One region of the Streptomyces sp. NPDC048636 genome, then DNA from elsewhere that is predicted to be linked to it. Evidence: riboswitches for the same ligand, from Rfam matches in the RefSeq annotation. Region 1 holds a riboswitch; the other holds the start of a gene.
The links. A riboswitch is a leader RNA that binds a small molecule or an ion and turns the genes downstream of it on or off. The one in region 1 is predicted to bind S-adenosylmethionine.
Positions count from the first base shown of each region.

Region 2: it holds a riboswitch for S-adenosylmethionine, as region 1 does, so the genes downstream of both, AB0C66_RS09055 (aminotransferase class V-fold PLP-dependent enzyme) here and thrC (threonine synthase) in region 1, are expected to answer to the same signal.

Region 1 covers NZ_JBEZHR010000003.1:270,270-285,251, forward strand. Annotated here, with positions in the region: gene AB0C66_RS11755 (cold-shock protein) at 189-395, opposite strand; gene AB0C66_RS11760 (MoaD/ThiS family protein) at 803-1,081, opposite strand; gene thrC (threonine synthase) at 1,078-2,391, opposite strand; SAM riboswitch class I at 2,409-2,549, opposite strand; gene AB0C66_RS11770 (glucosyl-3-phosphoglycerate synthase) at 2,778-3,734, shown strand; gene AB0C66_RS11775 (trehalose-6-phosphate synthase) at 3,846-5,324, shown strand; gene otsB (trehalose-phosphatase) at 5,579-6,424, opposite strand; gene AB0C66_RS11785 (DUF3263 domain-containing protein) at 6,455-6,778, opposite strand; gene AB0C66_RS11790 (extracellular solute-binding protein) at 6,784-8,064, opposite strand; gene AB0C66_RS11795 (ROK family protein) at 8,399-9,331, shown strand; gene nagA (N-acetylglucosamine-6-phosphate deacetylase) at 9,331-10,509, shown strand; gene AB0C66_RS11805 (1-phosphofructokinase family hexose kinase) at 10,668-11,630, shown strand; gene AB0C66_RS11810 (carbohydrate-binding protein) at 11,655-12,662, opposite strand; gene cdgB (diguanylate cyclase CdgB) at 12,894-14,561, opposite strand; gene AB0C66_RS11820 (flavin reductase family protein) at 14,964-14,982, shown strand, end outside.
Region 2 covers NZ_JBEZHR010000002.1:715,558-730,539, reverse strand. Annotated here, with positions in the region: gene AB0C66_RS09095 (glycosyltransferase family 4 protein) at 1-900, opposite strand, end outside; gene AB0C66_RS09090 (hypothetical protein) at 943-2,244, opposite strand; gene AB0C66_RS09085 (NlpC/P60 family protein) at 2,277-3,332, opposite strand; gene AB0C66_RS09080 (NlpC/P60 family protein) at 3,612-4,637, opposite strand; gene AB0C66_RS09075 (NYN domain-containing protein) at 4,910-6,271, opposite strand; gene AB0C66_RS09070 (hypothetical protein) at 6,289-6,534, opposite strand; gene AB0C66_RS09065 (rhomboid family intramembrane serine protease) at 6,707-7,429, shown strand; gene AB0C66_RS09060 (Lrp/AsnC ligand binding domain-containing protein) at 7,426-7,707, shown strand; gene AB0C66_RS09055 (aminotransferase class V-fold PLP-dependent enzyme) at 8,020-9,423, opposite strand; SAM riboswitch class IV at 9,623-9,740, opposite strand; gene trpD (anthranilate phosphoribosyltransferase) at 9,825-10,898, opposite strand; gene AB0C66_RS09045 (cytochrome bc complex cytochrome b subunit) at 11,130-12,767, opposite strand; gene AB0C66_RS09040 (Rieske 2Fe-2S domain-containing protein) at 12,764-13,822, opposite strand; gene AB0C66_RS09035 (c-type cytochrome) at 13,819-14,628, opposite strand; gene AB0C66_RS09030 (heme-copper oxidase subunit III) at 14,698-14,982, opposite strand, start outside.

The DNA of each region.
Region 1 (14,982 bases):
CTGTCACTCTCACTGTCAGAGTGCTAACGCCAATGATTAGCACTCGACCCCCGAGAGTGCAAGCGCCGAGCCCTGAAGTACGGGCGCCCGCAGGAGCGGGGCCCGGCGGCAAGCCGAAGGGCCCGTGTCCCCCCGAGGGGGGCACGGGCCCTTCGATGCACTCCAGTCAGCTGCGTCGCGTCGGCGCGTCAGCCAACGGCCACGCGGACCATGTCGGCCTGCGGGCCCTTCTGGCCCTGCGAGATTTCGAACTCCACCCGCTGGCCTTCCTCGAGGGTGCGGTAGCCGTCCATCTGGATCGCGCTGTAGTGGACGAACACGTCCGCACCACCGTCGACCGCGATGAAGCCGTACCCCTTCTCCGCGTTGAACCACTTGACGGTGCCCTGAGCCATTCCTAACTCCCCTATTGCTGGCCCTTTTGCGCAGGACCGCACTCCGCGGACCCGGGTCAGACCTCACCCTCTCCGGTCGGGAGGGTGTGCGCCGGAACGCGTCGACCGCCGCTGAATGTATCCGTCCCAACGCCCTCTGCAACAGGTCAATCGGACGAGAATTCTGGGGGCGGCCGAGGGGCCGAAAGTGAAGGATCCTCACGAATGTGGGACAACTCGGGCCGGACATAGGGAACCAACTCGACAAATCGTGCTCACATCTCGCACACAACTTGACGAGTTCCGTAGGGGGTTCCAGCCTCCGGCCGGTTCGGAATCTGGCCAACTGTATCGCGTTTCCACAGACGGAATCGCCCCGTCCGTTTCTCCGGACGAGGCGATTCCGATGGTGCGGAGGTGATCGGGGGTCAGCAGCCGCCCGCGACCGCCGGGATGATCGAGACCCCGGCACCGTCCGGCGTGGCCGTGGCCAGGCCCTCCGCGAAGCGCACATCGTCGTCGTTGACGTAGACGTTCACGAAGCGGCGCAGCTTTCCGGTGTCGTCCAGGACGCGGGCGGAGATGCCCTGGTGGTTCTTCTCCAGGTCCGCCAGGACCTCGGCGAGGGTCGCGCCCTCGGCGCTGACCTCGGCCTGACCACCGGTGTAGGTGCGGAGGATGGTCGGAATTCGGACATTGACGCTCATACGAGTCCAGCCTCTCGGAACGAGTCAAGGGTGGGGCGGATGGTGGCGGAGGGGCCCGTGGTGGGTGCCACCGCGTCCAGGGTCTTCAGCCCGTCGCCGGTGTTGAGGACGACGGTCGTCAGGGTCGGGTCGAGGAGCCCGTCCTCGATCAGCTTCTTCGTCACGCCCACGGTGACCCCGCCCGCGGTCTCCGCGAAGATCCCCTCGGTGCGGGCCAGCAGCTTGATCGCGTCGACGACCTGCTCGTCGGTGACGTCCTCCACGGCACCGCCGGTGCGGCGCGCGATGTCCAGGACGTACGGACCGTCCGCCGGGTTGCCGATGGCCAGCGACTTGGCGATGGTGTTCGGCTTCTGCGGGCGGACCACGTCATGACCGGCCTTGAAGGCGGCGGAGACCGGGGAGCAGCCCTCGGCCTGGGCGCCGAAGATCTTGTAGGGGCGGTCCTCGACCAGGCCGAGCTGGATCAGCTCCTTCAGCCCCTTGTCGATCTTGGTGAGCTGGGAACCCGAGGCGATCGGAATGACGATCTGGTCCGGCAGCCGCCAGTCGAGCTGCTCGCAGATCTCGTAGGCCAGGGTCTTGGAGCCCTCGCCGTAGTACGGGCGCAGATTGACGTTGACGAAGCCCCAGCCCTCGCCCGCCGGGTCGCCGATCAGCTCGCTACAGAAGCGGTTGACGTCGTCATAGGTGCCCTCGATACCGACCAGGTCACCGCCGTAGACGGCGGCCATGACGACCTTGCCCGCCTCCAGGTCGTGCGGGATGAACACACAGGAGCGGAAGCCCGCGCGGGCGGCCGCGGCGCCGACCGCGCCCGCGAGATTGCCGGTGGAGGAGCAGGACAGGGTGGTGAAGCCGAAAGTGCGGGCGGCCTGGACGGCGATGGCGACGACCCGGTCCTTGAAGGAGTGGGTCGGGTTGCCGGAGTCGTCCTTGATGTGGAGCTCACCGGTGACCCCGAGCTCACGGGCCAGGTTGTCGGCCTTGACCAGCTTGGTGAACCCTGGATTCAGGCTGGGCGTGTCCGCCACGTCCGCCGGGACCGGAAGGAGCGGGGCGTAGCGCCAGATGTTGTTCGGACCGGCCTCGATCCGCCGGCGCAGCCCCTCCGGGTCGCCGGTGGGCAGGTCGTACGCGATTTCCAGCGGGCCGAAACACGACGCACACGCGAAGATCGGGCCGAGGTCGAAGCGCTCACCGCACTCGCGACAGGACAGCGCGACGGCGGGACCGAAGGAGGCCGGAGACGACGCCGGGGCAGCGGCGGAGGACGAAGCGGTGGAGCTTTCGACGGATTGCACAGCCATGGAGGCGAGGCCCTTTCTCCTCATCTTCCTCGTGACGCGTTTCGCCACGAGACGGAATTGGCACCTTCCCGAGCTGGGAGCCTCGCTGTGTGCACGAGACCAGCTGGAGGGTTGCCGGGGCTTCAACGGGCCGTTCCCTCTGCCCCTCTGGATGAGCGGTATGGCACCGGACTCGAGCCGGGCGTTTGTCCGTGCGATGAGCGCCACACGGCCGGGTCGACCCCGACATATGACGGTCACGCGCGCTGTTCAAGACTGTAACCGAAGGCCCGGAGGGTTGAGACAGCCGTCCGAAGCGCGAGATGGATCACAACCGATCACAGTCGATCACATGCCCGCGCGCATCCGCCGATCACATGTGATCACAGCAGCAGGGAGACAGACAGGTGCTGGATGAGGTGGAGCGCTGGCTGGAGCACCGCTCCTGGTCGGCCGACGACCGTCCGCTGGACCGTCTGCTGGCCGCCAAACGCGACACGGGCGACACGGGCGACACCGTGAGCGTCGTACTGCCCGCGCTGAACGAGGAGGCGACGGTCGGGGAGATCGTCACGGTGATCCGCCGTGACCTGATGGACGGGGCGGTGCCGCTCGTCGACGAGCTGGTGGTGCTGGACTCCGGCTCCACCGACCGCACCGCGGAGGTCGCCGCGGCGGCCGGTGCGACCGTGGTCCACCGCGACGCGCCGCTGCCGCGGCTGCCCGCGCTGCCGGGCAAGGGCGAGGTGCTGTGGCGTTCCCTGCTGGCCACCGGCGGGGACATCGTCTGCTTCATCGACGCCGACCTGAGGGAGTTCGACGCGCGCTTCGTCTCCGGGGTCGTCGGTCCGCTGCTGACCGATCCGGAGGTGCGACTGGTCAAGGGCATGTACGACCGTCCGCTCGGCGACGCGGAAGGCCAGGGCGGCCGGGTCACCGAGCTGGTCGCCCGTCCGCTGCTCAATCTGCACTGGCCGCTGCTGGCCGGATTCGTCCAGCCGCTGGGCGGGGAGTACGCGGCCCGGCGCTCGCTGCTGGAGCGGCTGCCGTTCCCCGTGGGGTACGGGGTGGAGCTGGGGCTGCTGGTGGACTCGCTGCACACGGTCGGCCTCGACGCGCTCGCCCAGGTGGACATCGGCGTGCGCAAACACCGCCACCAGGACGGACAGGCGCTCGGCCGGATGGCGGCGGCCATCTACCGCACCGCGCAGCTGCGGCTGGCCCGCGGCCATCTGGTGCGGCCGCGGCTGACCCAGTTCGACCGGGGCGAGAACGGCTTCGAACCGCGTACCTGGGCCGTGGACACCGAGGAGCGGCCGCCGATGATCGAGGTCCCGGAGTACGCGGAGCGGCGGGCGGCCTAGGGGGTGTCCGGCGGGCGCGCCGGGGCGGGCGGGAGCAGGACGTGTACGCCCTACGGTGCCGAGGAACCGTACGCACGTTTGCGCCGCGCGCCCGCTGGCTAGGCTCGCGTCATGGCTGCCCCGCGCACTGCCCAGATCCTCGTCGCCTCCAACCGCGGCCCGGTCTCGTACGCGCTGGGTGAGGAGGGCTCGCTCACCGCCAAGCGCGGGGGTGGCGGGCTGGTCTCCGGCCTCAGCGCGATCGGTCCGGACGCCGGTGCGGTGTGGGTGTGCGCGGCTCTCGGCGACGGCGACCGGCAGGCGGCGCGGCGCGCCGGGACCGGCCATCTGGACACCGCCGACACCGGCGGGCAGCGGGTGCGGATGCTGGACATCGCGCCGGATGTGTTCGCCGCCGCGTACAACGGCGTGGCCAACTCGGTGCTGTGGTTCGTCCACCACCTGCTCTACCAGACGCCGGTGGAGCCGGTCTTCGACGCCGAGTCCGCCGCGCAGTGGGCGGCCTTCGAGACGTACAACACGGCTTTCGCGGACGCGCTCGCCGAGGAGGCGGCCGAGGGCGCGGTGGTCCTGGTGCAGGACTACCACCTGGTGCTGGTGCCCGGGTTGCTGCGGGCCCGCCGCCCCGACCTGCGGATCGGCCACTTCTCGCACACCCCGTGGGCCCCGCCGGACTACTACCGGCTGCTGCCGGACGATATGGCGGAGGCCGTGCTGCGCGGCATCCTCGGCGGTGACCGCGCGGCGTTCCTCACCGAGCGCTGGGCCGCGGCCTTCGCCGACTGCTGTGCGGTGGTGCTGGGCGCCGAGATCGTCCGCGACGGCGGCGAGGGCGGTGACAGCGGCGGCGCGGCCACGGCGGTGCGGTTCGAGGGGCGGGAGACCCGGCTCGGGGTGCACGGTCTGGGCGCGGACGCGGAGTTCCTGCGGGAGCGGTCGCACGCCGCGGACGTGGGCGAACGGCTCACCGCGCTACGGGCGCAGATCGGTCCTGACCGGAAGACGATCGTGCGGGTGGACCGTACGGAACTGTCCAAGAACATCGTGCGGGGGATGCTGGCCTACCGGCGGCTGCTGGAGAGCCACCCCGAGTGGCGCGCGCGCGTGGTCCATGTGGCGTTCGCCTACCCCTCCCGCCAGGACCTCGCCGTCTACCGCGACTACACGGCCCGGGTGCGGGCCGTCGCGGACGAGATCAACGAGGAGTTCGGCACGGCGGACTGGCAGCCGGTCGCCCTCCATGTGAAGGACGACTTCGCCCGCTCGCTCGCCGCCTACCGGCTGGCCGACGTGGCGCTCGTCAACCCGATCCGGGACGGGATGAACCTGGTGGCCAAGGAGGTGCCGGTCGTCTCCGAGCGGGGCTGCGCGCTGGTGCTCTCCCGCGAGGCGGGGGCCTACGCGGAGCTGGGCGAGGACGCGCTGGTGGTGAACCCGTACGACGTGGAGGCCACGGCGGCGGCGCTGGACGAGGCCCTGCGCATGGACGACGCCGAGCGCGCGGACCGCACCCGGCGGCTGGCCGCCGCGGCCACCGCCCTCCCCCCGCGCGACTGGTTCCTGGCCCAGCTCCGGGCTCTGGAGCCGTAGGGCCGCCGCCGCGCCACGGTGTGCCCGCGGCACGGCCCGGTATCGCGTGGCCCCCCTCCGCCGTCGGCGGGAGGACCGGGCACTCGGTGGTGCGGGTGCCGCGCGGCCAGGGAGAGCGCGGCTGGGCGGGGCGGGCTCCGCGGGGTGTCGCTGCGGGCGGGCCCGGTTCCGGTGGGCTGGCTGGTGACAGGTCGTGCACTCGGTGGTGCGGCCGCCGGGCCCGTCCGGGCTGGTGTCGGGGCCATCGGCGGCGGCTAGGGGCGGGTGGCGGCTGTGGCCAGGGCGTTGAGGAGGGCGACCACGCCTGCCGGGCCGTCGACCACCAGGTCGGCGCGGGCGGCGAGTTCGGTGACCTCCGTACTGCCGCTGCACACCAGGACGCCCCGGACGCCCTCGTCCCGTAGCCGTTCCACGGCGGCGAAGGCGGCCAGGTCGCCGAGGTCGTCACCCGCGTAGAGGACGGTGTCGGCGCCGGTGGCGCGAATGTGGTCGGTGAGGGCGACGCCCTTGTCCATGCCGGGCGGGCGCAGCTCCAGCACCAGACGGCCCGGTTCGACGATCAGCCCGTGGCGTTCGGCGAGCGCGTACAGCGGGGCGCGGAGCCGTTCGAAGGCGGCCCGGGGGTCCTCGGCACGGCGAGTGTGGACGGCGACGGCGCGGCCCTTGTCCTCGGTCCACAGGCCCCGCTCACCGCCGTGGGCCTCGAGCACATCGGGGAGTTCGGCCTTGACGGCGGCGACGCCCGGCGGGGGCTCGGGGGAGGTGAGTGCGCCGTCGGCCGCCTCCCAGCGCTCGGCCCCGTAGGCGCCGAGCACCACCAGACCGGCCAGCTCCCCGACCCCGGCGAAGCCGCCGTACTCCACCGCGACCCGGGCCGGGCGGCCGGTGATCACGGCGACGGAGCGCAGCATCGGGGCGAGGCGGGAGAGCGCGGGGACCGCGCCGGGGTGGGCACGGGCCCGGTCGGGGTCGGGGACGATCTCGGCGAGGGTGCCGTCGAAGTCGAGGCCGACGACGGCACTGGCGGGCCGCTCCAGGAGGGCGGTGAGGCCCTCGCGTCCGGCGACTGTGGTCGGTTCGGGAAGGGGGTGACTGCCCATACCGGTGACCCTACCCAGCCGGGCGTACGGTCAGCGGCGCATCCGCCGCTCCTGCCGGACGCGGCGGAGGCGGTTGACGGTGACGGGGTCGTGCTCCAGGGCGCGGGGGTCGTCCAGCAGCGCGTTCAGGAGCTGGAAGTAACGGGTCGGGGAGATGCCGAGCCGCTCGCGTATCGCACGCTCCTTGGCGCCCGGGCCCGGCCAGCCGCGCCGCTCCAGGGCGAGCACGTCCCGATCCCGATCCGACAGCCCCCCCGCCTCGGCCCCCGAACCATCCCGAACCCCGGACTCGGGCTCGGGCTCATGCCCCGCCTCCGGCTCCGGCTCGCGCTCCGGTTCGGCCGCCCCCGTCATATCCGTCACGTCCCCGCGTTCTCCATCGCGTCGGCCGCGCGCTGGATCTCGCCCAGTACGCTCGCCGGGTCGCCGCCCTTGACCACCGTCGAGCCGATCTTCTCCTTGACCAGTTTGCTGACGGCCGCCCAGGAGGTCTTGTCCGACGGGTAGAACTCGGCGCTCTCCAGCTCGTCCAGGAAGCGCCACAGCGGCTTGTACTCGCGGTCGTCGAGCATGGTCTCCCGGACGGTGGTGGTCACGGGGAGCAGATCGTACTGGGTGGCGAAGTCGAGCACGTTCTCGTCGCTGTAGACGAAGTCGAGGAAGTCGCCGATCTGTTGGCGGTTGCCATGGGTGTTGAAGGCCATCAGCCAGTCGGCGACGCCCATCGTGGAGCGGGACTTGCCCTTGCGGCCGGGCAGCGCCGCGGTGCCGTAGCTGATGCCGTGGCCGGACGCCTGCTGCATCAGGGTGGGGTGGCCGTTGAGCATGCCGACCTCACCTCGGGTGAAGCCGTCGAAGACGTCCTGCCGGTTGGTGCGGGCCGGGGAGCCGGGGCCGGTGAGGCCCTCGCCGACCAGCTCGTCCCGCAGCCATTCGAAGGTCTCGATGTTCTCGGTCGAGTCGATGGTGTAGCTGCCGTTGGGGTCGGTGTAGCCGCCCCCGCCGCTGAGCATCCACATCATGGTCTCCGCCTGGGTCTCCTCGGGACCGAGGGGCAGCCCGTACGGGGTGCGCACCCCGATCCCCTTCAGGGCCTTGGCGGCGGACTTGAGTTCGGCCCAGGTGGTGGGCGCGTCGGATATCCCGGCCTGGTCGAAGAGCTTCTTGTTGTAGAAGAGCAGCCGGGCGCTGGAGACGAAGGGGAGTCCGTACTGCACCCGGTTGACCTCGCCCGCGTGGGCGATGGAGGTGATGAAACCGGCCTGGGTGGGGATGGAGAGCATCTGGTCGGCGCGGTAGAGCTTGCCGTCGGCCGCGTAGTCGGCGTACGCGCCGATCTGCGCGATGTCCGGGGCGTCACCGCTCTTGACCATCTCGGCGACACGCTTGTCGACCTCGGTCCAGCTGTAGACCTTGACGTCGATCTTGACGTTGCCGTGCTTGGTCTCATAGGCGCGGGCCATCTTCTCCCACTCCTTCTGGGAGCTGTTGGCGGCGCTGTCGCCGTAGTCGGCCGCGACCACCTTGAGGGTGGCCTCACCCCCCGAGCCGCTGCCGCCGCCGCAGCCCGTCAGCACCGGCGCCGTGGCCGCCGCAGCGACTCCAGCCGTCGTCAGACCCAAGAACCGTCGCCGCTGCACCGCTGCTTCCCACCCTGTTGGCTTGATTCATCCCCCAGGGTTGGTCCCCGGAGTTTCCCCGAGGTGCGCCCCCGAGGTCGAGCGAGTCTGCCTTGCAAACCTCCACAAGGTCTACACCATGGCCATATCACTTCGGTATCGGGGCCTCGCCTTCCCAGTTCAGGCCCGGTATACACGTATAAGTGGAATGTGTCACGCCGCCACAACTCCCTTGCGGGGCACGGAAACAGAGGGAACGCGCCACCGGCGGTACCTCCGGAACGGGGTCCCTCTTCCGGGGAGAAGCGGCGAGTGGACTAGACCTCTCACGGTGGATCGCGGGAGACTGTTTCCCGTGGAACACATCATCGCCCTGGATGTGGGCGGCACCGGCATGAAGGCCGCCCTCGTCGGGGCGGACAGCACCCTGCTGTACGAGGCCAGGCGGCCCACCGGACGGGAGCGCGGCCCCGAGGCCGTCGTCACCGCGATCCTGGACTTCGCCGCCGACCTGCGCGCGGCGGGCGAGGAGCGCTTCGGCGGACCGCCCGCGGCGGCGGGCGTCGGCGTACCGGGCGTCCTCGACGAGCCCGGCGGGGTGGCGGTCTTCGCCGCCAACCTCGGCTGGCGGGACGTCCCGCTGCGCGCGCTGCTCTCGGAGCGGCTGGGCGGGATCCCGGTCGCGCTGGGCCATGACGTCCGGATGGGCGGGCTGGCCGAGGGGCGGATAGGAGCGGGCGAGGGCGCCGACCGGTTCCTCTTCGTATCGGTCGGCACCGGGATCGCGGGCGCCATCGGCATCGAGGGCCGGATCGACCCGGGGGCGCACGGCTCCTCGGGGGAGATCGGCCATGTGGTCGTACGGCCGGGCGGCCCGCGGTGCGGCTGCGGTCAGCGGGGCTGTCTGGAGACGCTCGCCTCGGCGGCCGCGGTCGGCCGCGCCTGGGCGGCCGCCAGCGGCGACCCCGACGCCGACGCCGCGGCCTGCGCCAAGGCCGTGGCAGCCGGCGATCCGCGGGCGGAGGCGGTGTGGGGCGAGATGACGGCGGCGCTCGCCGACGGCCTGGTGATCGCCCACACCCTGCTCGACCCCCGGGTGGTGATCGTCGGCGGCGGGCTCGCCGAGGCCGGGGAGACCCTGTTCGGCCCGCTGCGCACGGCGGTCGAGGAACGGATCACCTTCCAGCAGCTTCCCCATATCGTCCCGGCGGGCCTCGGGGACACCGCCGGATGCCTGGGCGCGGGCCTGCTCGCCTGGGACCTACTCGCCACGGAGGTTTCCGCCTGATGGTGCAGCGAACGGTTCTCACGGGCGCCCGGGTCGTACTGCCGTCGGGGGTGGTGGAAAACGGACGGGTGACAGTCGAAGGCACCCGAATCACCGCCACGGACCCAGCCGATGGACGGGGCACAGGTGAGGGGCCGGACACGGTGCTCGACCTCAGCGGCTGCTGGATCGTGCCCGGGTTCGTCGACATCCATGTGCACGGCGGCGGAGGCGCGTCCTTCTCCGCGGGCACCGCCGAGGAGGCCCTCACCGTCATCCGCACCCACCGGGCCCACGGCACCACGACCCTGCTGGCCTCCACCGTCACCGGTGATCTGGACGACCTCGCCCGGCAGGCGTCGGCCCTCTCCGAACTGGCCGAAGAGGGCGAGCTCGCGGGCGTCCACTTCGAGGGTCCGTTCATCTCCCCGCACCGCTGCGGCGCCCATCAGCCCTCCCTGCTGCGCTCCCCCGACCCGGCGGACGTCCGCAAGCTGGTCGACGCGGCCCGCGGCACCGCGCGGATGATGACGCTGGCGCCCGAACTGCCCGGCGGGCTCGAGTCCGTACGGCTGCTCGCCGACAGCGGGGTCATCGCGGCCGTCGGCCACACCGACTCCGGCTACGACGCGACCCGCGAGGCCGTCGAGGCGGGCGCCACCGTGGCCACCCACCTGTTCAACGCGATGCCGCCGCTGCTGCACCGCGAACCCGGCCCGGTCGCCGCGCTGCTGGAGGACGAGCGGGTCACCATCGAGCTGATCAACGACGGCACCCATCTCCACCCGGCCGTGCTCCAGCTCGCCTTCGGCCGCGCGGGCGCCGACCGCGTCGCGTTCATCACCGACGCCATGGGCGCCGCCGGGATGAGCGACGGGCGCTATCCGCTCGGCCCGATGGAGGTCGAGGTCAAGGACGGGGTGGCGCGGATCAGCGACGGGCCGACGGCCGGGTCGATCGCGGGCTCGACCCTCACCCTCGACCATGCCTTCCGGCGGGCGGTGACCGTCGACGGCCTGAGCGTCGGCGAGGCGGTGCGAGCCCTGTCCGCCACCCCCGCGAAGCTGCTGGGCCTGGACGGCCGGGTCGGTTCGCTGGAGCCCGGCAAGGACGCGGATCTGGTCGTCCTCGGCCCGGACTTCCATCTCCGGGGCGTGATGCGCCGCGGTGTCTGGGTGGTCGATCCCGAAGTGAACTGATATACCCCGGTGTTGAACCCCGCGGCCACCGCCGAGGTCTGGGCCACGCGCCATGGCTTTGGCATGATCGCCTGACGACGAGCGCCGCTCGTCGCACAGCCGTACGTTTCAGCGCAGCGATCTCCGTCCGGCGGGGGGACGGAAGAGGGGATGCCAGGGTGATCCTGACGGTCACGCTCAACGCCGCCCTCGACATCACCTACCGGGTGCCGCAGTTGCGCCCGCACACCACCCACCGCGTCACCGACGTCGCCGAACGGCCCGGCGGCAAGGGGCTCAACGTGGCCCGGGTGCTGGCCGCGCTCGGCCACGACACCGTCGTCACGGGCTTCGCCGGAGGGGTCACCGGCACGGTGCTCCGCGAAGGCCTCGCCGCACTCACCGGGGGCGGGACCGGGACCGGGCCGCGCCGCGCCCGGATCATCGACGCCCTCGTCCCCATCGCCGGTACCACCCGGCGCACCATCGGCGTCGTCGACGGCTCGACGGGTGACACCACCCAGCTCAACGAGCCCGGGCCGCTGGTGACCACCCCCGAGTGGACCGACTTCCTCGCCGGTTACGCCCGGCTGCTGCGCGAGGCGGCGGCCGTCGCGCTGTGCGGCAGTCTGCCGCCCGGTGTCCCCGTCGGCACCTACGCCCAGCTCATCCGGGAGGCCCACGCGGCAGGGGTGCCCACCCTGCTGGACACCAGCGGGGAGCCGCTGCGCCGCGGGATCGCCGCCCGCCCGCATATGGTCAAGCCCAACGCTGCGGAGCTGGCGGCCCTCACCGGCGCCACCGATCCGCTGCGCGCCGCCCGGGACGCCCGGCGGCGCGGGGCACGGGCGGTGGCCGCCTCCCTCGGCGGGGACGGCATGCTCGCGGTCACCTCACAGGGCACCTGGCGGGCCCGCCCGCCGCTGCGGCTGTCGGGGAATCCGACCGGGGCCGGGGACTCGGCGGTGGCCGGGCTGCTGTCCGGCCTGGTGGAGGAGGTGCCCTGGCCGGACCGGCTGGCCCGCGCGGTGGCCCTGTCGGCGGCGGCCGTACGGGCTCCGGTGGCGGGCGAGTTCGACCGCGCGGACTACGACGAGCTGCTGGGGCGGGTCGAGGTGACGGAGCACCCGGCGGCGGTGTGACCGGCCGGGTGCCCGGTGCGGGCGTCAGTCACCCGGCTTCTTGGGGGTCAGCCACATCTGGTCGAGGTTGGCGTCGCATTTGTCGCCCGCCTCACAGGACACCGTGACCGTGTTGGTGCCCGCGTTCAGCTCGACCAGGGACCAGCTGTTCGTCCAGCCCTTCTCCCAGTCGCCCTTCGGCCCCCTGGCGAAGTTGTCCATGTTGAGCGGACGGGTCTGCTTCTTGCCGTTGATCGTCAGCGTCATGCTCTGCTTCTCGCCGGGCACGCCGTAGCCCACGTACAGCCGGTACGTCTTGCCCTTCTTGACGTCCATGTTCCAGGTCGCGGAGGCGCCGGGGGTGTTGAGACCGGCGACGTACTGGCCGCCGGCGGCCTGGGCGCCCTTGATGTCGCTCGCGGCCGCCGCACCGCCCGCGAGCTGCATCTTCACCGCGTCCTCGATGGGCAGCTCGACCGGCTTCCCGCCGGGGCGGGGGGTCTGGCGGGGCTTGTCGCTCTGCCCGGCGGTCGGCTCGTTGGTCGGGTCGGTCTGGTCGCTCTTGTCGTTGTCGCCACCGTTGGTGATCATCGCGATGCCGATACCGACGATGACCACGGCGACCACCGCGATCGCGCCGATCAGCAGGCCGCGGTTGTTGGGACCGCGGCCGCCGCCACGACCGCCGCCCTGGGCGTCGCCCGGCTGCTGCCGGGGCGCGCCGCCGGGCAGCGTCTCGGGGGCGGCGTAGTGGGCGTTCTGACGGCCTGGGCCGCCCTGCTGCCCGTAGCCCTGCTGGCCGTAGCCGCCCTGCTGGCCATAGCCCTGCTGCTGGCCCGGGGCCTGCTGGCCGTAGTTGCGCTCGCCCACCGCGCGGACCTGGTTGTACGAGGTCCTCGGGACGCCGGGCTGGGCCGGACCGGGATAGCCGTAGCCACCGGCACGGGCACCCGGCTGGGCCGACTGGCCGGACTGCTCGCCCTCGGAGCGGTACAGATAGGCGAACGGGTCGTCGTTCTCCGGTGTGTCCGAGCCGTTGTTGCCGGCCGTCATCCCTCGTCACTCCCCTGTGCATTGGCCATTGGCGTCACGATGCGTTTGCGCCACGACTGCTCATACCAGGGCCGACAGGGCCTCGGCAGGTGGTGCGCTGTCCGGATGGCCAATATTCATGATCGGTTCACTGTCGGCGGCAAGGCCGCATCGGCGCAGCCTACCGTGACAGGGACGTGCTGAGCCCCCGGCCGGGTTCCACCGGAATGGGACCGGTGACACACCCTGGGTCTATCCGGCCCGTCTGCGCTCCTTGGAACGGGACCGCTTCTCCACATACATCCGCTGGTCAGCGGAGTGCAGCACTTCCTCGGCGGACATTCCGCAGCCCGCCCAGCCGATGCCGAAGCTGGCTCCGACCCGGACCGCCCGGCCGTCCACCCGGATCGGCGGGATGATCGCGTTCCGCAGGCGGACGGCGAGGTCCTGGGCGTCGGCGCGGCCGAGCCCGTCGGCGAGGACCACGAACTCGTCACCGCCGAGCCGGGCGACCGTATCGCCGTCCCGGACGCCGTTGGTCAGCCTGCGGGCGACCTCGATCAGCACGGCGTCGCCCGCGTGGTGCCCGAACCGGTCGTTGATGGACTTGAAGCCGTCGAGATCGCAGAAGAGCACCGCGAGCCCCTTGTGGCCGTCGTCGATATCGCTCTCTTCGTTGGGCGGGATGGTGTGCACATGGCTGTCGAACGGGACGCCGCCCGGGGCGGGCGGGCTGCCGAAGCTCTCGAACTCGTCGAAGCCGTAGAGATGGCCGCCGGGATCGGCCTGGGCGCTGACCGCGACGGGCTCCGCCTCGGCCCCGCCCGGCAGCGGCGGAGTGCCGCACAGTCTGCTGCCGAGGCGGGCGCGCAGCTCAGCGCTGTTGGGCAGACCGGTCAGCGAGTCATGGCTGGCGCGGTGGGCGAGCTGGAGCTCATGGCGCTTGCGCTCCTCGATGTCCTCGACATGGGTGAGCAGGAAGCGCGGGCCGTCGGCGGCGTCGGCCACCACCGAGTTACGCAGCGAGACCCAGACGTAGGAGCCGTCCCGGCGGGCGAGGCGCAGCTCGGAGCGGCCGCCCTCGGCGGAGGTGCGCAGCAGCGTGCCGATGTCCTCGGGGTGGACGAGGTCGGAGAAGGAGTAGCGGCGCATCGCGGAGGCGGGGCGGCCCAGCAGCCGGCACAGGGCGTCGTTGGTGCGCAGCAGCCGGCCGTGCTGGTCACCGCCCATCTCGGCGATGGCCATACCGCTGGGCGCGTACTCGAAGGCCTGCCGGAAGCTCTCCTCGCTGGCGCGCAGGGCCTGCTGCTCACGCTCGAGGCGGAGCAGGGCGCGCTGCATATTGGCGCGCAGCCGGGCGTTTCCGATCGCGATGGCGGCGTGGAAGGCGTACATCTGGAGCGCTTCACGGCCCCAGGCACCGGGGCGGCGGCCGTTGCGCGGGCGGTCGACGGAGATCACGCCGATGAGCTCGCCGCCGGAGGCGCCCGCCGCGTACAGCGGGGCGAACAGCCGGTCCATCGGATGCCATTCATCGGCGAAGCGGGGCGCGGGGCCGGGGGTGTGCCACTGGGGGACGTCGTCGTCGTCGAGCACCCAGCCCTCGGTGTACGGGATGAAGCGCAGATCGCCCCAGCGGTCGCCCATCGAGAGCCTGCGGTCCCAGGAGGTGCGGGAGCCCACCCGCCCGGCCATCAGCGCCTCGGCCCCGGCACTGCCGCCGACGGCGGCGACCACGAGATCGCCGTCCGGCTGGACCAGATTGACGGCCGAGAGCTCGTAGCCGAGCCCGGCTATGACGCCGTCCGCGACGGTCTGAAGGGTGTCGGCGAGGCTGCGCGCGGTATTCAGGTCGGCGACCACCTGGTGCAGCTGCCGCAGGGTCGCAAGGCGGATATAGGGCTCCGACTCGGTCTCCATCGCTCGCACTCCCCCGAGACCTCGACAGCAACTCCTGGCTTCTTGTCGTCCGATTGCCACGGCCACTGAATCACAGCGAGCTGCCCACTCGGTACACAGGGTCAACAATTACTAGCTGCTGTGACTCATGTCACAGACCGTGTTCGACCCTTGGCGAAAGGGCTTGGGAGCGCTCCCAACTTCCGGTACGCAAATTCCGGAATGACAATGCCTGGTCATCCCTTGCGTTCCCTGGTAACCGGGGCGACGTTCGATCTAGAACCGAAGACCTAAGCCCACTTTGGGTCCCGGGTCCGATGCGCGGAAGAAGTGCGCGGCGTTAGCGTGCGGGACGTGTTTCCGACGACGCCCTCCGCTCCCGCCGCCACCCCCGACGAGCCCTCCGTCCCCCATGCTGGTGGGGTGAGTGAGGACGATTTCC
Region 2 (14,982 bases), on a different contig from region 1:
CAGATAGACGATGCCGAGCCCTTCCACATCCAGTCCGCCGCGGCGGGTGCGGCAGGGCATGGCGAACACATCGCCCGCGCCGTAGTGGGCGGGCAACTCCTCCCAGGGCACCGCGCCGGTGAAGCGCACCGACCCGGCCACCCCGGCGGTCTCCGCAAGCCGCCGCAGCTCCTTGGCGTACGGGCCGCCGCCCACGATCAGCAGCACCGCGTCCGGCACCCGCCGCAGGATCCGCGGCATCGCCTCGATCAGTGTGTCCTGCCCCTTGCGCGGTACGAGCCGGGAGACGCACACCACCACGGGCCGGTCGGCGAGGCCCAGCCGGGCCCGGATCGCGTCCCCGCCCGACCCCGGGTGGAATGTCTTCTCGTCCACCCCGGGCGGCAGCTGGACCATCCGGGACGCGGGCTCGGGGCCGACCGCCGCGGCGATCCGGGAGCGGGTGTACTCACCGAGGTAGGTGAGGGTGTCGGTGCCCTCGCCGATCCGCCGCAGCAGGGTGCGGGAGGCGGGCAGCTGCGCCCAGGCCGCCTCGTGCCCGTGGGTGGTCCCCACCAGCCGCCGGGCCCCGGCCTTCCGCAGCGCCGGGGCCATCAGCCCGAGCGGCGCGGCGGCGCCGAACCACACCGAGGTGCAGCCGTGTTCGCGCAGCAGCGCCCCGGCACGGCGGGTGACGCGCGGGGTGGGCAGCAGCATCGTCGTACGGTCGCGGACGACACGGTACGGCTGCTCGGCGTCGAAGCGGGCGGTGGCCTCGGCGCCCTCCTGGCCGCGCTTCCAGGTGGAGGCGTAGACGACGATCCGCTCCGGGTCCAGCCGCAGCGCGATGTTGTGCAGGAACGCCTGGATACCGCCGGGCCGGGGCGGGAAGTCGTTGGTCACGAGCAGGGTCTTGTCCATCGCCGCCGACAGTACCGGTTCGCCGCGTCCGCCCGGGGCGCGTCAACCGCCCCCCGCGCCGACCCCTTCGCCCAGCTCCTTCTTCATATACGTACGCCAGTCCGCGGTGAACTCCGCCAGGTCCACGTCCAGCACCCGGCGCAGCGCCGACTCCACCGCCCCGGACCGCCCCGGCGCCTCGCCGACCTCGCGGTAGAACTCGACCAGCTTGCGGCTGCCCCACCGGTCGGCGATCAGCCGACAGGCCAGCCAGCCCTGCTCGTACGCCTGGGAGAGCCGGTCCGGCTCACTGCCGAAGCGGAAGGCGTCGTCGGGCGGGAGGGCGCGCGGCAGTCGGCCGGAGGCCACGGAGTCGGCCAGCTCCGGGGCGACTTGGCCCGGGGTGCGGCCGGGGGTGCGATAGCCGACCCAGTCGGCGAACCCCTCCGAGAGCCACAGCGGGGTGGACGCGGTGGTGGCGGCGCGGGTGGCCACATGGGCGGTCTCATGGGTGATCACGACCTGTCGGCCGAAGTCGCCGAGCACCTGGTACGCCTCGGGGTTGACGATCACGCGGTCGGCGGGCGACGGATTGCCGTCCCGCCCGCCGACCTCGCCCGTGGTGACGGCCGCGATCCCGCGGTAGCCGTTCGGGGAGGCGCCAAGCAGCGCGGCCATCCGGTCCAGATCGGCGGGCACCTCGACCACCACCCGCCCGGCCCAGGCACCCGGCCACACCCTGCCGAGGGCGGGCACCGCGCGGTCCGCGGTGTCGGCCACCTCATGCAGCAGCCCCCGCCGCTGCCCGACGCCGAGCACCAGGCTGTGGGCGCCGCGCACCACCTCGACCCGGCCCTGGTCCCACAGCTGTTCACCGGAGCGCTTGCCGTCGACCACCCCGTCGTCGGCGGCCACGTACCAGCGGCTGCCGCGCTGCGCGAGCGTCAGATGCTGGGCGGAGACCACCGGCGCGGTGTCGTATCCCGCCAGCCGGTAGCGGAGTTCGATCTGCGCGGCCAGGCGACGGCCGGTGCCCAGCGCGGGCTGGAAGCCGCCGGTGCGCACCAGCCGGTAGCTCCAGGAGCGCAAGGGGACGGCGGCCAGCTGCCGGAACACCCGCCCCTGCTCCTCCCGGTAGCGCCGGGAGCCGTGGTCCACGGTGGCCAGGAAGGCGGCGGCGTCCCGCTCACGGACGGCCTCGGCCCGCCGGTCGAGCAGATGCTGTACGGCCCGGCCGTCCCGCCCCACGGCGTCGTCCGGTCCGGTCACCGGACCGCATCCGGTCAGTGCCGCCAGCGGCAGCGCCCACACCAGCGGCAGACACAGCAGCGCCCGCCATCCACCCGACCTCCACCGACCCGCCACGCCTTAGATCGTACGAGGCCGCGCGCCCGGGTTCAGACGCGTGTGATGGATGAGATGGGCATCATGCCGACGGGGTCGTAGCGGACCCGGGCCCCGGGGTGCGGGGCGTGGATCACCTGGCCGCCGCCCGCGTACATCGCCACATGGCTGCCGTCGGCGCGGTAGACGACCAGATCGCCGGGGCGGGCCTGGGAGAGCGGCACCCGCTGTCCGGCTCCGGACTGGGCCTGCGAGGTACGCGGAATGGCCACCCCGGCACGGGCGTAGGCCCACTGGGTCAGCCCCGAGCAGTCGAAGGCGGTGGGTCCGGCCTGGCCCCAGGCGTACGGCGTGCCGAGCGCGTCCCTCGCCGCGCCGAACGCCGCCGCGGCCCGCGGGGAGGCCGGCGGGAGGGATCCGGCGAGGGCGCCGGGTACGCCGTAGGGGGCGCGGCCCTCGCGCGAGACCCGCGCGTACGCCTCGCGCTCGTCCGGGGACAGGTCATTGACCAGCCGCCGGGCGATGGCCAACTTGCGCTGTACCTCCCGCTTATGACGGGCCACGGCTTTTCGGCTGTGTTCCAGCCGCACCAGTTTGACGGCGGCCGCGGCGCGCTGCTGGCGCAGGGTGCGCTGGGCGCCCTGGACCACCCGCAGCTGGGCGCTCCGGCGGTGGCCGATGCGCTCGAGGGTGGTGGCCTTGGCGAGATAGGCGGCGGGCTCCTCGGAGAGGAGCAGGGCGAGGCCCGGGTCGATACCACCGCTGCGGTACTGCCCGCCCGCGAAGGCCCCGAGGGCCACCCGCATCCGGTTGACCCGCTCCTGGCCGCGGGCGACGCGGTCCTGGATCCGGTCCACCTCACGGCGCAGGGTGTCGGTGCGCGCCTCCGCCGCGTTGTAGCGCTCGGTGGCCCGCTCCGCCTCCGTGTAGAGCCGCTCGATCCGGTCGCTCAGCAGCCGGGCGGCGGGATGCCCCGCGGCGGGGTCGCGCGGCTCGGCACCGGCGGTACCGGCGCCCAGTGCGGCGGCGGATGCCGCGGCCGTGGCGGCGGCGGTCCAGACGGTCGCCCGGCCGAGGCCGGACTTCGGGACGCGGCGACATGACGCCATGAAAGCCGCACTCCTTCCGCGGTGCGGCGCCCCGCTGTGCCGGGTTCCGCAGTGTCGGGTTCCGTAGAGCCGGAACGAACTGCGGGCAGACAGTAGCCGGGTGACTACACGGGGTCCAAACGCGGGAAGCGGGGGCACATCCGAGCACCCCGCCGGAGACGCAGGTCACCGACGGGGCGAGGGCCAGGGGGAGTGAGGGGGATTCGCCCGAACGGACGGCTCTCCCGACGTTTCGCCCCCTGGTTCCGGAGGATGGTGAGCGGAGCGCCGCTCAGCGGTTCATATCCGCACGCCGAACTGGAACGGCATGTTGTCCATCGACTCGTAGCGGACGTTGGCGCCGGGCTTCGGAGCGTGCAGCACCTGTCCGTTGCCCGCGTACAGACCTATGTGGTGCATATCGCCGTAGAAGAGCACCAGGTCGCCGGGCTTGAGCTCGCCCCGGCCGATCCGGGTACCGGCGTTGGCCTGGTCCTGGGAGATACGGGGCAGCTGCACCCCGGCCTGCTGGTAGGCCCATCCGGTGAGCCCGGAGCAGTCGAAGGAGGAGGGACCGGTCGCACCCCACACATACGGGGAGCCGATCTTGGTCTTGGCGGCGGCCAGCGCGGCGGCGGCACGCTGCGAGTCGGGCACATCACTGCCCAGGTCCACACGGCTGCTGGAGCGGTTGGCGCGCTCCTGCTCCTTGGCGGCGAGCGCGGCGCGCTCCTTGGCCGTGAGGGTGTTGAGGAGCTTCTGGGCCTTGGAGAGCTTGCCCTGGATCTCCGTCTTCTTCTTGCCCAGCGCCTGACGGGTGTCCGCCAGGTCGGTGAGCTTGGTGGACGCCTCCTCGCGCTGCTGCTTGAGGGTGCGCTGCTTGTCGCCGATCTTGCGCAGCGACTCGGCCTGCTTACCGCTCAACTGGCTGAGGGTGGACGCCTTGTCGAGGTAGGTGTCCGGGTCGGAGGAGAGCAGCAGCTGCACGGAGGGGTCGATCCCGCCGGAGCGGTACTGCGCGGTGGCCATCGAACCGAGGCCGTCGCGGAGCTTGTTGAGGTCCTCCTGGCCGCGCGCCACCTTGTCCTGGAGGTCGCCGACCTGCTTCTCCAGCTTCTTCTGCTTCTCCTTGGCCCCGTTGTACTTCTCGGTGGCCTGCTCCGCCTCTTCGTAGAGCTTGTCGACCTGCTCCTTGACGTCCTTCTTGTCCTGCTTGGGAGCAGCCTGGGCGGCCTGGGAGGTGAGGGCGACAGCCGCGGCGGCCGTCGCGGTGAGGACGGTCACCCGAGTACGGCTCGGCTGCTTGGGTCGACGGTGGGACGCCACGAAGGCGAGCTCCTTCTTCCTCCAGCCGCCTACCGGGTGGTGAGTGGGGGTCGAGACCCCGGCTCCGCAAAAGGGACTTACGGACTCGGCGGTACCTCCGCTGCCATCCCCGATGGATGATCAACCGCGCGGAGGTTCGAGGCGACGATAGTGACCCTGCCGTGATCCGTTCAAATCCCAACGGCAAAAAAGTGCCCCTCAGAGCACATCTTTTACAAACATCACACGGGCAGTGACGGTCAATTGACACTGCGCTGATAATCAGACTTCACTCAGGTCCGAGCAAGTCGCTTCAGCAACAGGGCCGATGCCACCGGCCGCGCTCCGGCGCGTGCCACCCCGTCCGCCACCTCGCGGTCGGTGGACACCACGACCACCGGCCGGCCCGGCGGTTCGGCCCGCACCAGCTGCCGGATCAGCTCGTCCGCCGTCACCCCCGGCTTGCTGAACAGCACCCGCACCCCGCGCGGTGGCGCCAGCAGCACCGGAGCGGCCAGCTCCGCCCCGTCGAAGACACAGGTCATCTCCGCGCCGGTACGGGCCGCCAGCACGGCGAGACCGCCCAGCAGCCGCAGCCGCTGCTTCTCCAACGGCATCGTCGGATAGCCGGTTTTGGTGACGTTATAGCCATCCACCACCAAATGTGCCTGCGGCAGCGCGAGCAACTGGTCCAGCAGCGCGGGATCGGTTTCGGACAGCGCCCTGGTCGCTATGTCCTTCGGCGTCATCCGGCCCGGCTCCACCGCGTCCACCGTCTCGGCGGGGCGCATCGAGGCGGGCGGCAGGGCCAGTTCGCGGCGCAGGCCCTGCGCCGCGTCCAGCACCGTGTCCAGCAGCAGCCGCACCCGCATGTCCTCCACGCTGCGGCCCTCGCGCACCGCCCGGCGGCTCGCCTCCAGCGCCGACTCGGTCTCCGCGAGCCGGGCCCGCAGCCGCCGCGCCTCACCGTCCGCGGTCGCCTGCCGCGCCGCCGCCTCGGACCGTACGGACTCCAGCTCGGCCTCGGCCTTGCGCAGCGCCGCCGCGCCGCGCTTCACATCGCTCTGCGCGCTGCGCAGCTTGCGCTGGAGCGCGTCGCCCTCCTTGCGCGCCGTCTCCAGCTCCCCGCGCACCCGTTCCGCCTCACCGCGTGCCGCGCTCCTGGCCTCCGACAGCTCCTCACGCAGCCGCTGGAGCTCCCGCGCGGCCTCCTCACCGGCCCGCTCGGCCGAGGCCCGCTGCGCCTCCTCACCGGCCGCCTCGACCAGCTTCACCCAGCCCGTCGGGCGCAGGACGTACGCCACCGCGGCGACGTCCACCGGATCGGCCGCGGCGGGCGGCGAACCGCCCTCGATGGCCTCCGACAGCTCCGGCTGGGTCTCGCGCAGCCGGGCCGCGATCCGCTGCCGGAACACCGTGTCGCCCGCCACCGCCGCGGCCATCGCGTTCCCCGCGAACTTGGCCCGGCGGGTCGGGGTGAAACGGGCGTACTGCCGCAGCTGGGGAGGCAATTCGGTGACCGTCAGGCCGCCGAAGGCGTCCGCGACGAGCGCGACGACACGCCGCCGCACCCCTTCCGGCAGGGGGCGGTCGAGCGTCTCGGTGACACCCTCGGCGTCACCGGCCGCCCCGGGGCCGCCCGTCCGCTCCACCACCTGTCATCGCTCCGTTCTCAGGCGCTCGCACCGGTACTCGGCCGGTCCACCAGCTCGATCTGATCGACCGCGTTGCACCAGCGACAGCGCACTGACTCAATGGTCTCACTGACCACCTCGCGCTCCTCGACCTTGGGTTCCCCGGCAAGGTCGAGATGGACATACTCCACGGCCTTCGTCGAGCGGGTCACATCAAATCGGGTGAGGTTGCCGCAGAGCGTGCAACGCCAGCGGGTCTCGGCAGTCGGCGTGGGAACGGCCATCGTTTCTCGCGTCCTCGCTTCTCGGCTTGTGTCTCGGCGTGTCTCGGCGGCTCAGAGGGTGTCCTGTCACCCTACGGCCTGAGCACTGGCCCGTGCCGGGCCCGTACCGCCCCTCGGGCCAGCGCGGCGAGGCGCTCTGGGCAGGTTGTGTCCGGTACGCGATGATCTGGCCATGATCGATACGTCTGAGGGTTCCGGTGAGACGTCCGGCCGCCCCCTGATGACGTACACCTTCATCGTCATCTGCTGCGTGATCTTCGTCCTCGGACCGGCCTCCGGTCTCAATCCCGAGTACGGCACGGGCGGGGAGCTGCTCCAAGCGCAGTCCGCGTACTTCGAGCGCTGGGGGGTGATTCCCAGCGCCCTGTGGACCGGCGGGCCCGATCAGCCGCTGACCCCCCTCACCGCGCTTTTCGTCCACGGAAACTGGCTGCATCTCCTCGGGAACATGCTGTTTCTCTACGTCTTCGGTGCGATGACCGAGGAGCGCATGGGACGAGTGCAATTCGCACTCTTCTACCTCGCCACCGGCTATCTGGCGCTCCTGGGCTACGCCGCCGCCCACGCCGAGTCCGGGCAGACCCTGGTCGGCGCCTCCGGTGCCATCTCCGGGGTGCTCGGCGCGTTCCTGTGGCTCTTCCCCCGGGCCCGGGTGACCAGCCTCTTCCCGTTCCTGTTCTTCATGCCGCTGCGCTTCCCCGCCTGGGCGGTCCTGGTCTTCTGGGTCGCCCTCCAGTGGCTGGCCGCCCGGCAGGCCGACGACCGCCCGGGAGTCGCCTATCTGGCTCATCTGGTGGGCTTCACCCTCGGCTTCCTCTACGCATGGGCCCGCTTCGGGCGGACGGCTAGAGTGGGCGGCGCAGCCAGGCCCAGCGAGGGAGAAAGCCAGCCGTGATCACTTCGATCGTGCTCATCAAGACCAGCGTGGACCGGATCCCGGAGATCGCCGAGAAGATCGCCTCGCTGGAGGGCGTGAGCGAGGTCTATTCGGTCACCGGCGCGCATGACCTGATCGCGATGGTGCGGGTGGCGGAGCACGACGACCTCGCGGACATCATCCCGGGCCAGATCAGCAAGGTCCCCGGGGTGGCCGCCACGGAGACCCACATCGCCTTCCGTACGTACTCCCAGCACGACCTGGAAGCGGCCTTCGCCATCGGCCTCGACGGCTAGCCCCACCCGCCGCGGACCGGGCGACGGCAAAGCCGCGCCTCTCCGGCGGCCCCGTCCGCTGGCCTCTGGTGTGCACCGGTCGCGGGCCCGGACGCGGCCGCGTCGTATCCGGCGGCCCGCCCGACCGGCTGCGGCGTTCCTGGCCGGGAGCCCCGTCTCGGCCCCACCGCCCGCTGGGCGCCCGTCGCCCCGGCGCCCGAGCGCGGATGACCCCTTCGCGGACTGGCCGCACCGCGCGCACCCCGCACGGTGCGGGCGCCGGGCCGCGCTTCCGGCGGGCGTCCCGCCGAAGCCGCTCGCGCGGCGGCGGGGTCAGTCGCGGGCGGGGACGCAGCGGCCGTCTTCGGTGCGGTAGGTCCACCGGGCGCCGTCACGGACCAGTTCCTTCACCGCGCGGACGAAGCGGTCCACATGCTCGTCCGGGGTGCCCGCGCCGAAGCTGACGCGGATCGCGTTCAGGGAGCGCTCGCCCGGGGCGGCCTCGGGGGCGCCGCATTCGCCCGGCTCCTCCGGCTCGCTGCCCAGCAGCGTACGGACCAGCGGGTGGGCGCAGAAGAGGCCGTCACGGACGCCGATGCCGTATTCCGCGGAGAGCGCGGCGGCGAAGTGCGAGCTGTTCCAGCCGTCCACCACAAACGACAGCACCCCCACCCGCGGGGCGTCGTCCCCGAACAGCGAGAGCACCCGCACCTCAGGCACCTCGGCCAGACCCTCCCGGACCGCGGCGATCAGCTGCCGCTCACGGGCGACCAGCCCGTCGAACCCGGCCTCGGTCAGCGCCTTGCAGGCGGAGGCGATGGCGTAGACGCCGATGACGTTCGGCGAGCCCGCCTCGTGCCGGGCGGCGGTGGTGTGCCATTCGACGTCCACCCCGCCGTCGTCCCGCCGGGCGACCTTACGGCTGGCGCCGCCGCCCGCGAGGTACGGGCGGGCCTCGACGAGCCAGTCGGCCCGTCCGGCCAGCACTCCGGCGCCGAAGGGGGCGTACAGCTTGTGCCCGGAGAAGGCGACCCAGTCGACGTCCGACGCCGCGATGTCCACCGGGTGGTGGGGGGCGAGCTGGGCGGCGTCGAGGACGATACGGGCGCCGTGGGCGTGGGCCGCGGCGCCCAGTTCCCGCACCGGCCACAGCTCACCGGTCACGTTGGACGCACCCGTCACACACACCAGCGCCGGGCCCCCGGCCCGCTCCGCGAGCGCCCGCTCGAGCGTCTCCACGGCCTGCCGCGGAGAGCGCGGCGCGCTGAGGTAGCGCACATGGACGTCCTCGCGCTGCTCCCACGGCAGCAGCGAGGCGTGGTGCTCGGTCTCGAAGACGAAGACCTCGGTGCCGGACGGCACCGCGGCGGCCAGCAGATTGAGCGAATCGGTGGTGGAGCGGGTGAAGACGACCTGGTCGTCCTCGCGGCAGCCGAGGAAGGCGGCGACGTCCTGGCGGCTGTTCTCGAACAGATCGGTGGACAGCTGCGAGAGGTACCCGGCGCCGCGGTGGACGCTGCCGTAGTACGGGGCGTAGGCGGCGATGTCGTCCCAGACCCGCTGGAGGGCGGGGGCGCTGGCGGCGTAGTCGAGCGCCGCGTAGGTCACCTCGCCACCGGTGACCAGTGGCACCCGGACATCGGCGCCCAGCACGGGCAGCGGCCTACAGACATCGGCGGGGGCGGCGGAGGAGGCATGGGCAACGGGGGCGGCAGGGGCGGCAGGGCGCACGGACATGGCGAAGTCTCCCGGAGGGTGAAGGCGTGAATGCGTCACACGCGGACCCGGCGGCTCACCGCCGGTGCGGGCGTGGAAAATCGCTCAACGCACGGACAAGGGCGCCGTACGGAGGCTGGGGGATACGGGCCGACCGGCCCTAAAGCATTCGCTGCGTCACGGAAGAACTCCCTCGACCACCAGGACCCCTAGTGCGAGGGGTCCGCGCTTGCCGCAGACCTCGCTGCCTGCGGCCTGGTCATCACCCGGGGCACCCCGCCACGGACGGAGGGTTGCCGGACAGCGGGCCGGGGCCGTAGTCGCTGTCGCTCGTGACCTGGCCAGGAGTATGCCATACCGGAAAACGGCGCACCGCCCCTGTCCGGCATCCGGGCAGGGGCGGTGCGCGACAGCGGCAGGGGCTACGCGTTGCTGGCGCGCACCCATCGCTCCAGGGCGTTCCGCGCCGCGCCCGAGTCGATGGACTCCGCCGCGCGCGACAGCCCCTCCCCGATCTGCTCGGTGAGGGTCCTGGCGCCCGGGTCGGGCTCCAGGGCGGCCAGCGCGGCAGCCGAGTTGAGCAGCACCGCGTCCCGGATCGGGCCGGTCTCCCCGGCCAGCAGCCGGCGTGCCACATCCGCGTTGTACGAGGCGTCCGCACCGCGCAGGGCCTCCACCGGGACGAGCTCGATACCGACGTCCCGCGGGTCGAAGGTCTCCTGCCGCACGGTGCCGTTCCGCACCACCCAGACCTGGGAGGTCGCGGTGACGGTCAGCTCGTCGAGCCCGTCGTCACCCCGGACGACCAGCGCGGACGAACCGCGGTCGGCCAGCACACCGGCGACGATGGGCGCCATCCGGGCGTCCGCCACACCGGTCGCCTGGGTGCGCACCCGGGCCGGGTTGGTGAGCGGGCCGAGGATATTGAAGGTGGTGGCGATGCCCAGCTCCCGGCGGGCGGCGGCGACATGCCGCAGCGACGGGTGGAACTTCACCGCGAAGCAGAAGGTGATCCCTGCCTCCTCGGCCACCTCGACCACTCGCCGCGGGGTCAGCTCGAGATTGACGCCCAGTTTCTCCAGCACATCGGACGCGCCGCTGGCGGAGGACGAGGCGCGGTTGCCGTGCTTGACCACCCGCGCTCCGGTACCGGCCACCACCAGCGCCGACATCGTCGAGATATTGACGGTCCTGGCGCGGTCGCCACCGGTGCCGACGATATCGACGGTGTCCCCGGGGACCTCGATCACCGTGGCGTGGTCATACATGGTCCGGACGAGTCCGGACACCTCTTCCACGGTCTCGCCCTTGGCCCGCAGCGACACGATGAATCCGGCGATCTGGGCGTCGGTGGCCTCACCGCGCATGATCCGGTCCATGGCCCAGGCGGTGTCATCGGCGGTGAGGTCCTGGCCGCTGAGCAGCGAGGTGAGGACGTCCGGCCAGGTGCGGGCCGTCGCGGTGCTGTCGCCTCCGGCTGGGGTCACAACGTCCATGGTCCGCTCCTGGATCCGTGGGGTGGGCAGGGGAAAAGGGGTCCGCGCGGGCGGCGGCGGGCCCGTCCACAGCCTATCGGCGCCATGACCCCGGATGCCGCGCGCCCGTATGGCGGACACCATGTGACACCGGGCAACGCCGTCCGTACCAACGACCAGGGCCCCGGCCGGACCGTGGTGGTCCGGGCCGGGGCCCTGGTCTGTGGGTGGCGTCAGCGGATACCGAGTGGATCAGTGGTGGCCGTGGCCGCTGGTGATCTCCTGGTACTCCTCGCGGGTCGGCTTCGGAATCATCGCCTGCTCGCCGTAGTAGCCCTTGGAGAGCTTCGAGCGGAGCTTCTGCGAACGCTTTATCTTCCGCGCGACCCCGTTCTCGTCGACCTCCGGGCCGACCTCGTAGGGCTTCGGCTGCTCGTGCTGGGTCAGCATGTGCAGCTGCTCCTGCGAGAGCGGCTCATGGACCTCGACGAACTCACCGTGCGGCAGCCGCTTGATGATGCCGGTCTCACGGCCGTGCAGCACCTTGTCGCGGTCGCGGCGCTGGAGGCCGAGGCAGATCCGCCGGGTGACGATGAAGGCCACCACCGGGCCGGCGAAGAAGCCGATCCGGACGAACCATGTGATCGAGTTGATCGACAGATGGAAGTGGGTGGCCCACAGGTCGTTTCCACCACCGACCAGCATCACGAAGTACGCGGTCAGCCACGCCACACCGAAGGCGGTACGGGTCGGGGCGTTGCGCGGGCGGTCCAGGATGTGGTGCTCGCGCTTGTCGCCGGTGATCCACGACTCGATGAACGGGTAGACGCCCATCGCCACCAGCACCACGGGGAACAGCACGATCGGGATGAACACGCCCAGGACGAGCGTATGGCCCCAGGCGTTGATCTCCCAGCCTGGCATCACACGGACCAGACCCTCGGCGAAGCCCATGTACCAGTCCGGCTGGGCACCGGTGGACACCTGGTCCGGCCGGTAGGGGCCGATGGTCCAGATCGGGTTGATCGTGGCGACCGCGGAGAGGATCGCGATCACGGCGAAGACCAGGAAGAAGAAGCCGCCCGCCTTGGCCATGTAGACCGGCAGCAGGGGCATGCCGACCACGTTCTTGTTGGTCTTTCCGGCCCCGGGGTACTGCGTGTGCTTGTGGTAGAAGACCAGGATCAGGTGGGCCACCAGCAGACCGAGCATGATGCCCGGCAGCAGCAGGACGTGGACCGGATAGAGCCTGGCGATCAGGTCCGTGCCCGGGAACTCGCCGCCGTACACGAACATCGTGATGTAGGTGCCGACGACCGGGACCGACAGGAACACGCCCTCGATGAACCGCAGTCCGGTACCGGAGAGCAGGTCGTCGGGGAGCGAGTAGCCGGTGAAGCCGGTCAGCATGCCGAGGAAGAACAGCAGGAAGCCGAAGAGCCAGTTGATCTCACGCGGCTTGCGGAACGCGCCCGTGAAGAACACCCGCATCATGTGCACGAACATCGCGGCGAGGAAGATCAGCGCGGCCCAGTGGTGGATCTGCCGGATCAGCAGACCGCCGCGCACCTCGAAGCTGATGTCGAGCGTGGAGGCGAACGCCTCCGACATCCGCACGCCCTGCATGGGCTCGTACGGGCCGTGGTAGACGACCTCGCCCATGCTGGGGTGGAAGAACAGCGTCAGATACACACCCGTGAGGATGATGATGATGAAGCTGTAGAGCGCGACCTCACCCAGCATGAAGGACCAGTGGTCCGGGAAGATCTTGCGCATATTGGCCTTGGCCATGCTGTAGATGCCCAGCCGGCCGTCGGCCCAGTCGGCAACGCGCTCGCCCGCCGACGCTTTTCCGCGCCGCTGCGCGTCATTGGTCTGTGCAGTACTCATCCGCGCTCCCAGAAAGCAGGACCGACGGGCTCCGGGAAGTCGCCCATGGCCTCGAGGTATCCCTCGTCGTTCACCGTGATGTGCAGCTGCGGCAGCGCATGCCCGGCGGGACCGAAGATCACTCGGCCGCCGTCGGCGAGGTCGAAGGTCGACTGATGGCAGGGGCACAGCACGTGGTGGGTCTGCTGCTCGTACAGGTTGATGGGGCAACCGACGTGCGTACAGATCTTGGAGAACGCCACGATGCCGTCGTGCGACCAGTCCAGCTCGCGCTTGTCCTTGATGTTCTCCGGCTGGAGCCGGACCAGCATCAGGGCGGCCTTGGCGATCTCGGTCTGGAAGTCGTGCTGGTCCTCCTCCATGCCCTCGGGCATGGCGAAGGTGAGCGAGCCGACGATGATGTCCTCGGGGCGCAGCGGCTGCATGGTGTTCTGGTTCATCAGCAGCTTGCCCTTGGCCCACTTGGTGTGCCGCAGCTTGGTGCCGGGCAGCGGGCCGAGGTCGCGCAGCAGCACCAGACCGGAGAGCGGCACCAGCGCCAGGGCGCCGAAGAGGGTGTTCCGCGCCAGCTTGCGGCGGCCGAACCCGGACTCCGAGGCACCGGCCCGGAAGTCCTCCATGACCTTGGCCTTGACCTCGGGGCTGGCCTCGATCGGGTGGCGCTCGTCGGCGATCTCCACATCGGACATCAGGGTGCGGGCCCAGTGGACCGCGCCCGCGCCGATACCGAAGAGGGCGACGGCGAGCGTCATACCGAGCGCGAAGTTGAGCGCGCTGATGTGACCGATCGGGAAGACGTAGATGTACTTGTCGACCGGGAGCGTCACATACGCGGCGATGAAGGCGATCGTGGCCACCATCGAGGTCGTGAAGAGCAGGGCGACGGTGCGCTCGGAGCGCCTGGCCGCCCGCTCGTCGATGTCCTGCACCCGGTGCTCGTGCGGCGGCATGCCCGGGTCGGCGAAGGGGTCCTCGGAGACCCGCACCGCGCCCTCGGCGGACTCCCGCTTCTCGGGCAGCTGCTCGTCTGCTTCTGGAATCTCGTGGCTACTCATGACTTCTTGGCCTTTGCGGTCCGGGCGGCGACCCAGATGGTGAGGACGATCAGGGCGCCCATGCCGAAGACCCAGGCGAACAGGCCCTCGCTGACCGGGCCGAGCCCGCCGAGCTCAAGGCCACCGGGGGTCTTGGTCTTGTCGCTGTTGACCGTGTCGAGGTACGCCATGATGTCCTGCTTGTTCTTCTCCGGCAGCGTGGCGTCGGGGAAGGACGGCATGTTCTGCGGGCCGGTCTGCATGGCCTCGTAGATGTGCTTGGGACTGACCCCGTCGAGGGCGGGCGCGTACTTGCCGTTGGTCAGGGCACCGCCCTTGCCGGCGAAGTTGTGGCACTGCGCGCAGTTGGTACGGAAGAGCTCGCCGCCCTTGGCGACGTCCGCGCCCTCGATGTCGTACTGACTCTTGGTGGGCGTCACCGGACCGGCGCCGAGCGAGCCGATGTACGCGGCGAGCTGCTCGGTCTCGGCGTCCGTGTACACCTTCTTCTTCTTCGGCATCTGGGCGCCCGGCTGCTGGGCGGGCATCCGGCCGGTGCCGACCTGGAAGTCGACGGCGGCGGACCCGACGCCGACCAGGCTCGGGCCGTCGGAGGACCCCTGACCGCCCGTGCCGTGGCAGCTGGCGCAGCCGACGGCATAGAGCTTCTTGCCCTCCTCGATGGCGAGGGACTGGGCGGAGCTGTCATCGGCCTTCGCCTCGCTCGGCGAGAACGCGGCGTACAGCCCCCCAGTGACCGCCAGCGCGAAGAGTAGGACGACGAGCGCAGCCAGCGGATGGCGTCGTCGTGCGGAGAGCTTTTTCACGGATTACCCCGGTGTCAGGATCTTCTGCGTCGATGCTTTTAAGGACGTGGTTCCGGTGCGGTGACCGGCTTACTTGATCATGTAGATCGTGGCGAAGAGGCCGATCCAGACGACATCGACGAAGTGCCAGTAATAGGACACGACGATGGCCGCCGTCGCCTGCTGGTGGGTGAACCTCTTGGCCGCGTACGTCCTGCCCAGGACAAGCAGGAAGGCGATGAGACCGCCTGTCACGTGCATGCCATGGAAGCCGGTGGTCAGATAGAACACCGAGCCGTACGGGTCGGACGAGAGCGAGAGCCCCTCGTGCTTGACCAGCTCGGTGTATTCGAAGATCTGACCGCCGATGAAGAT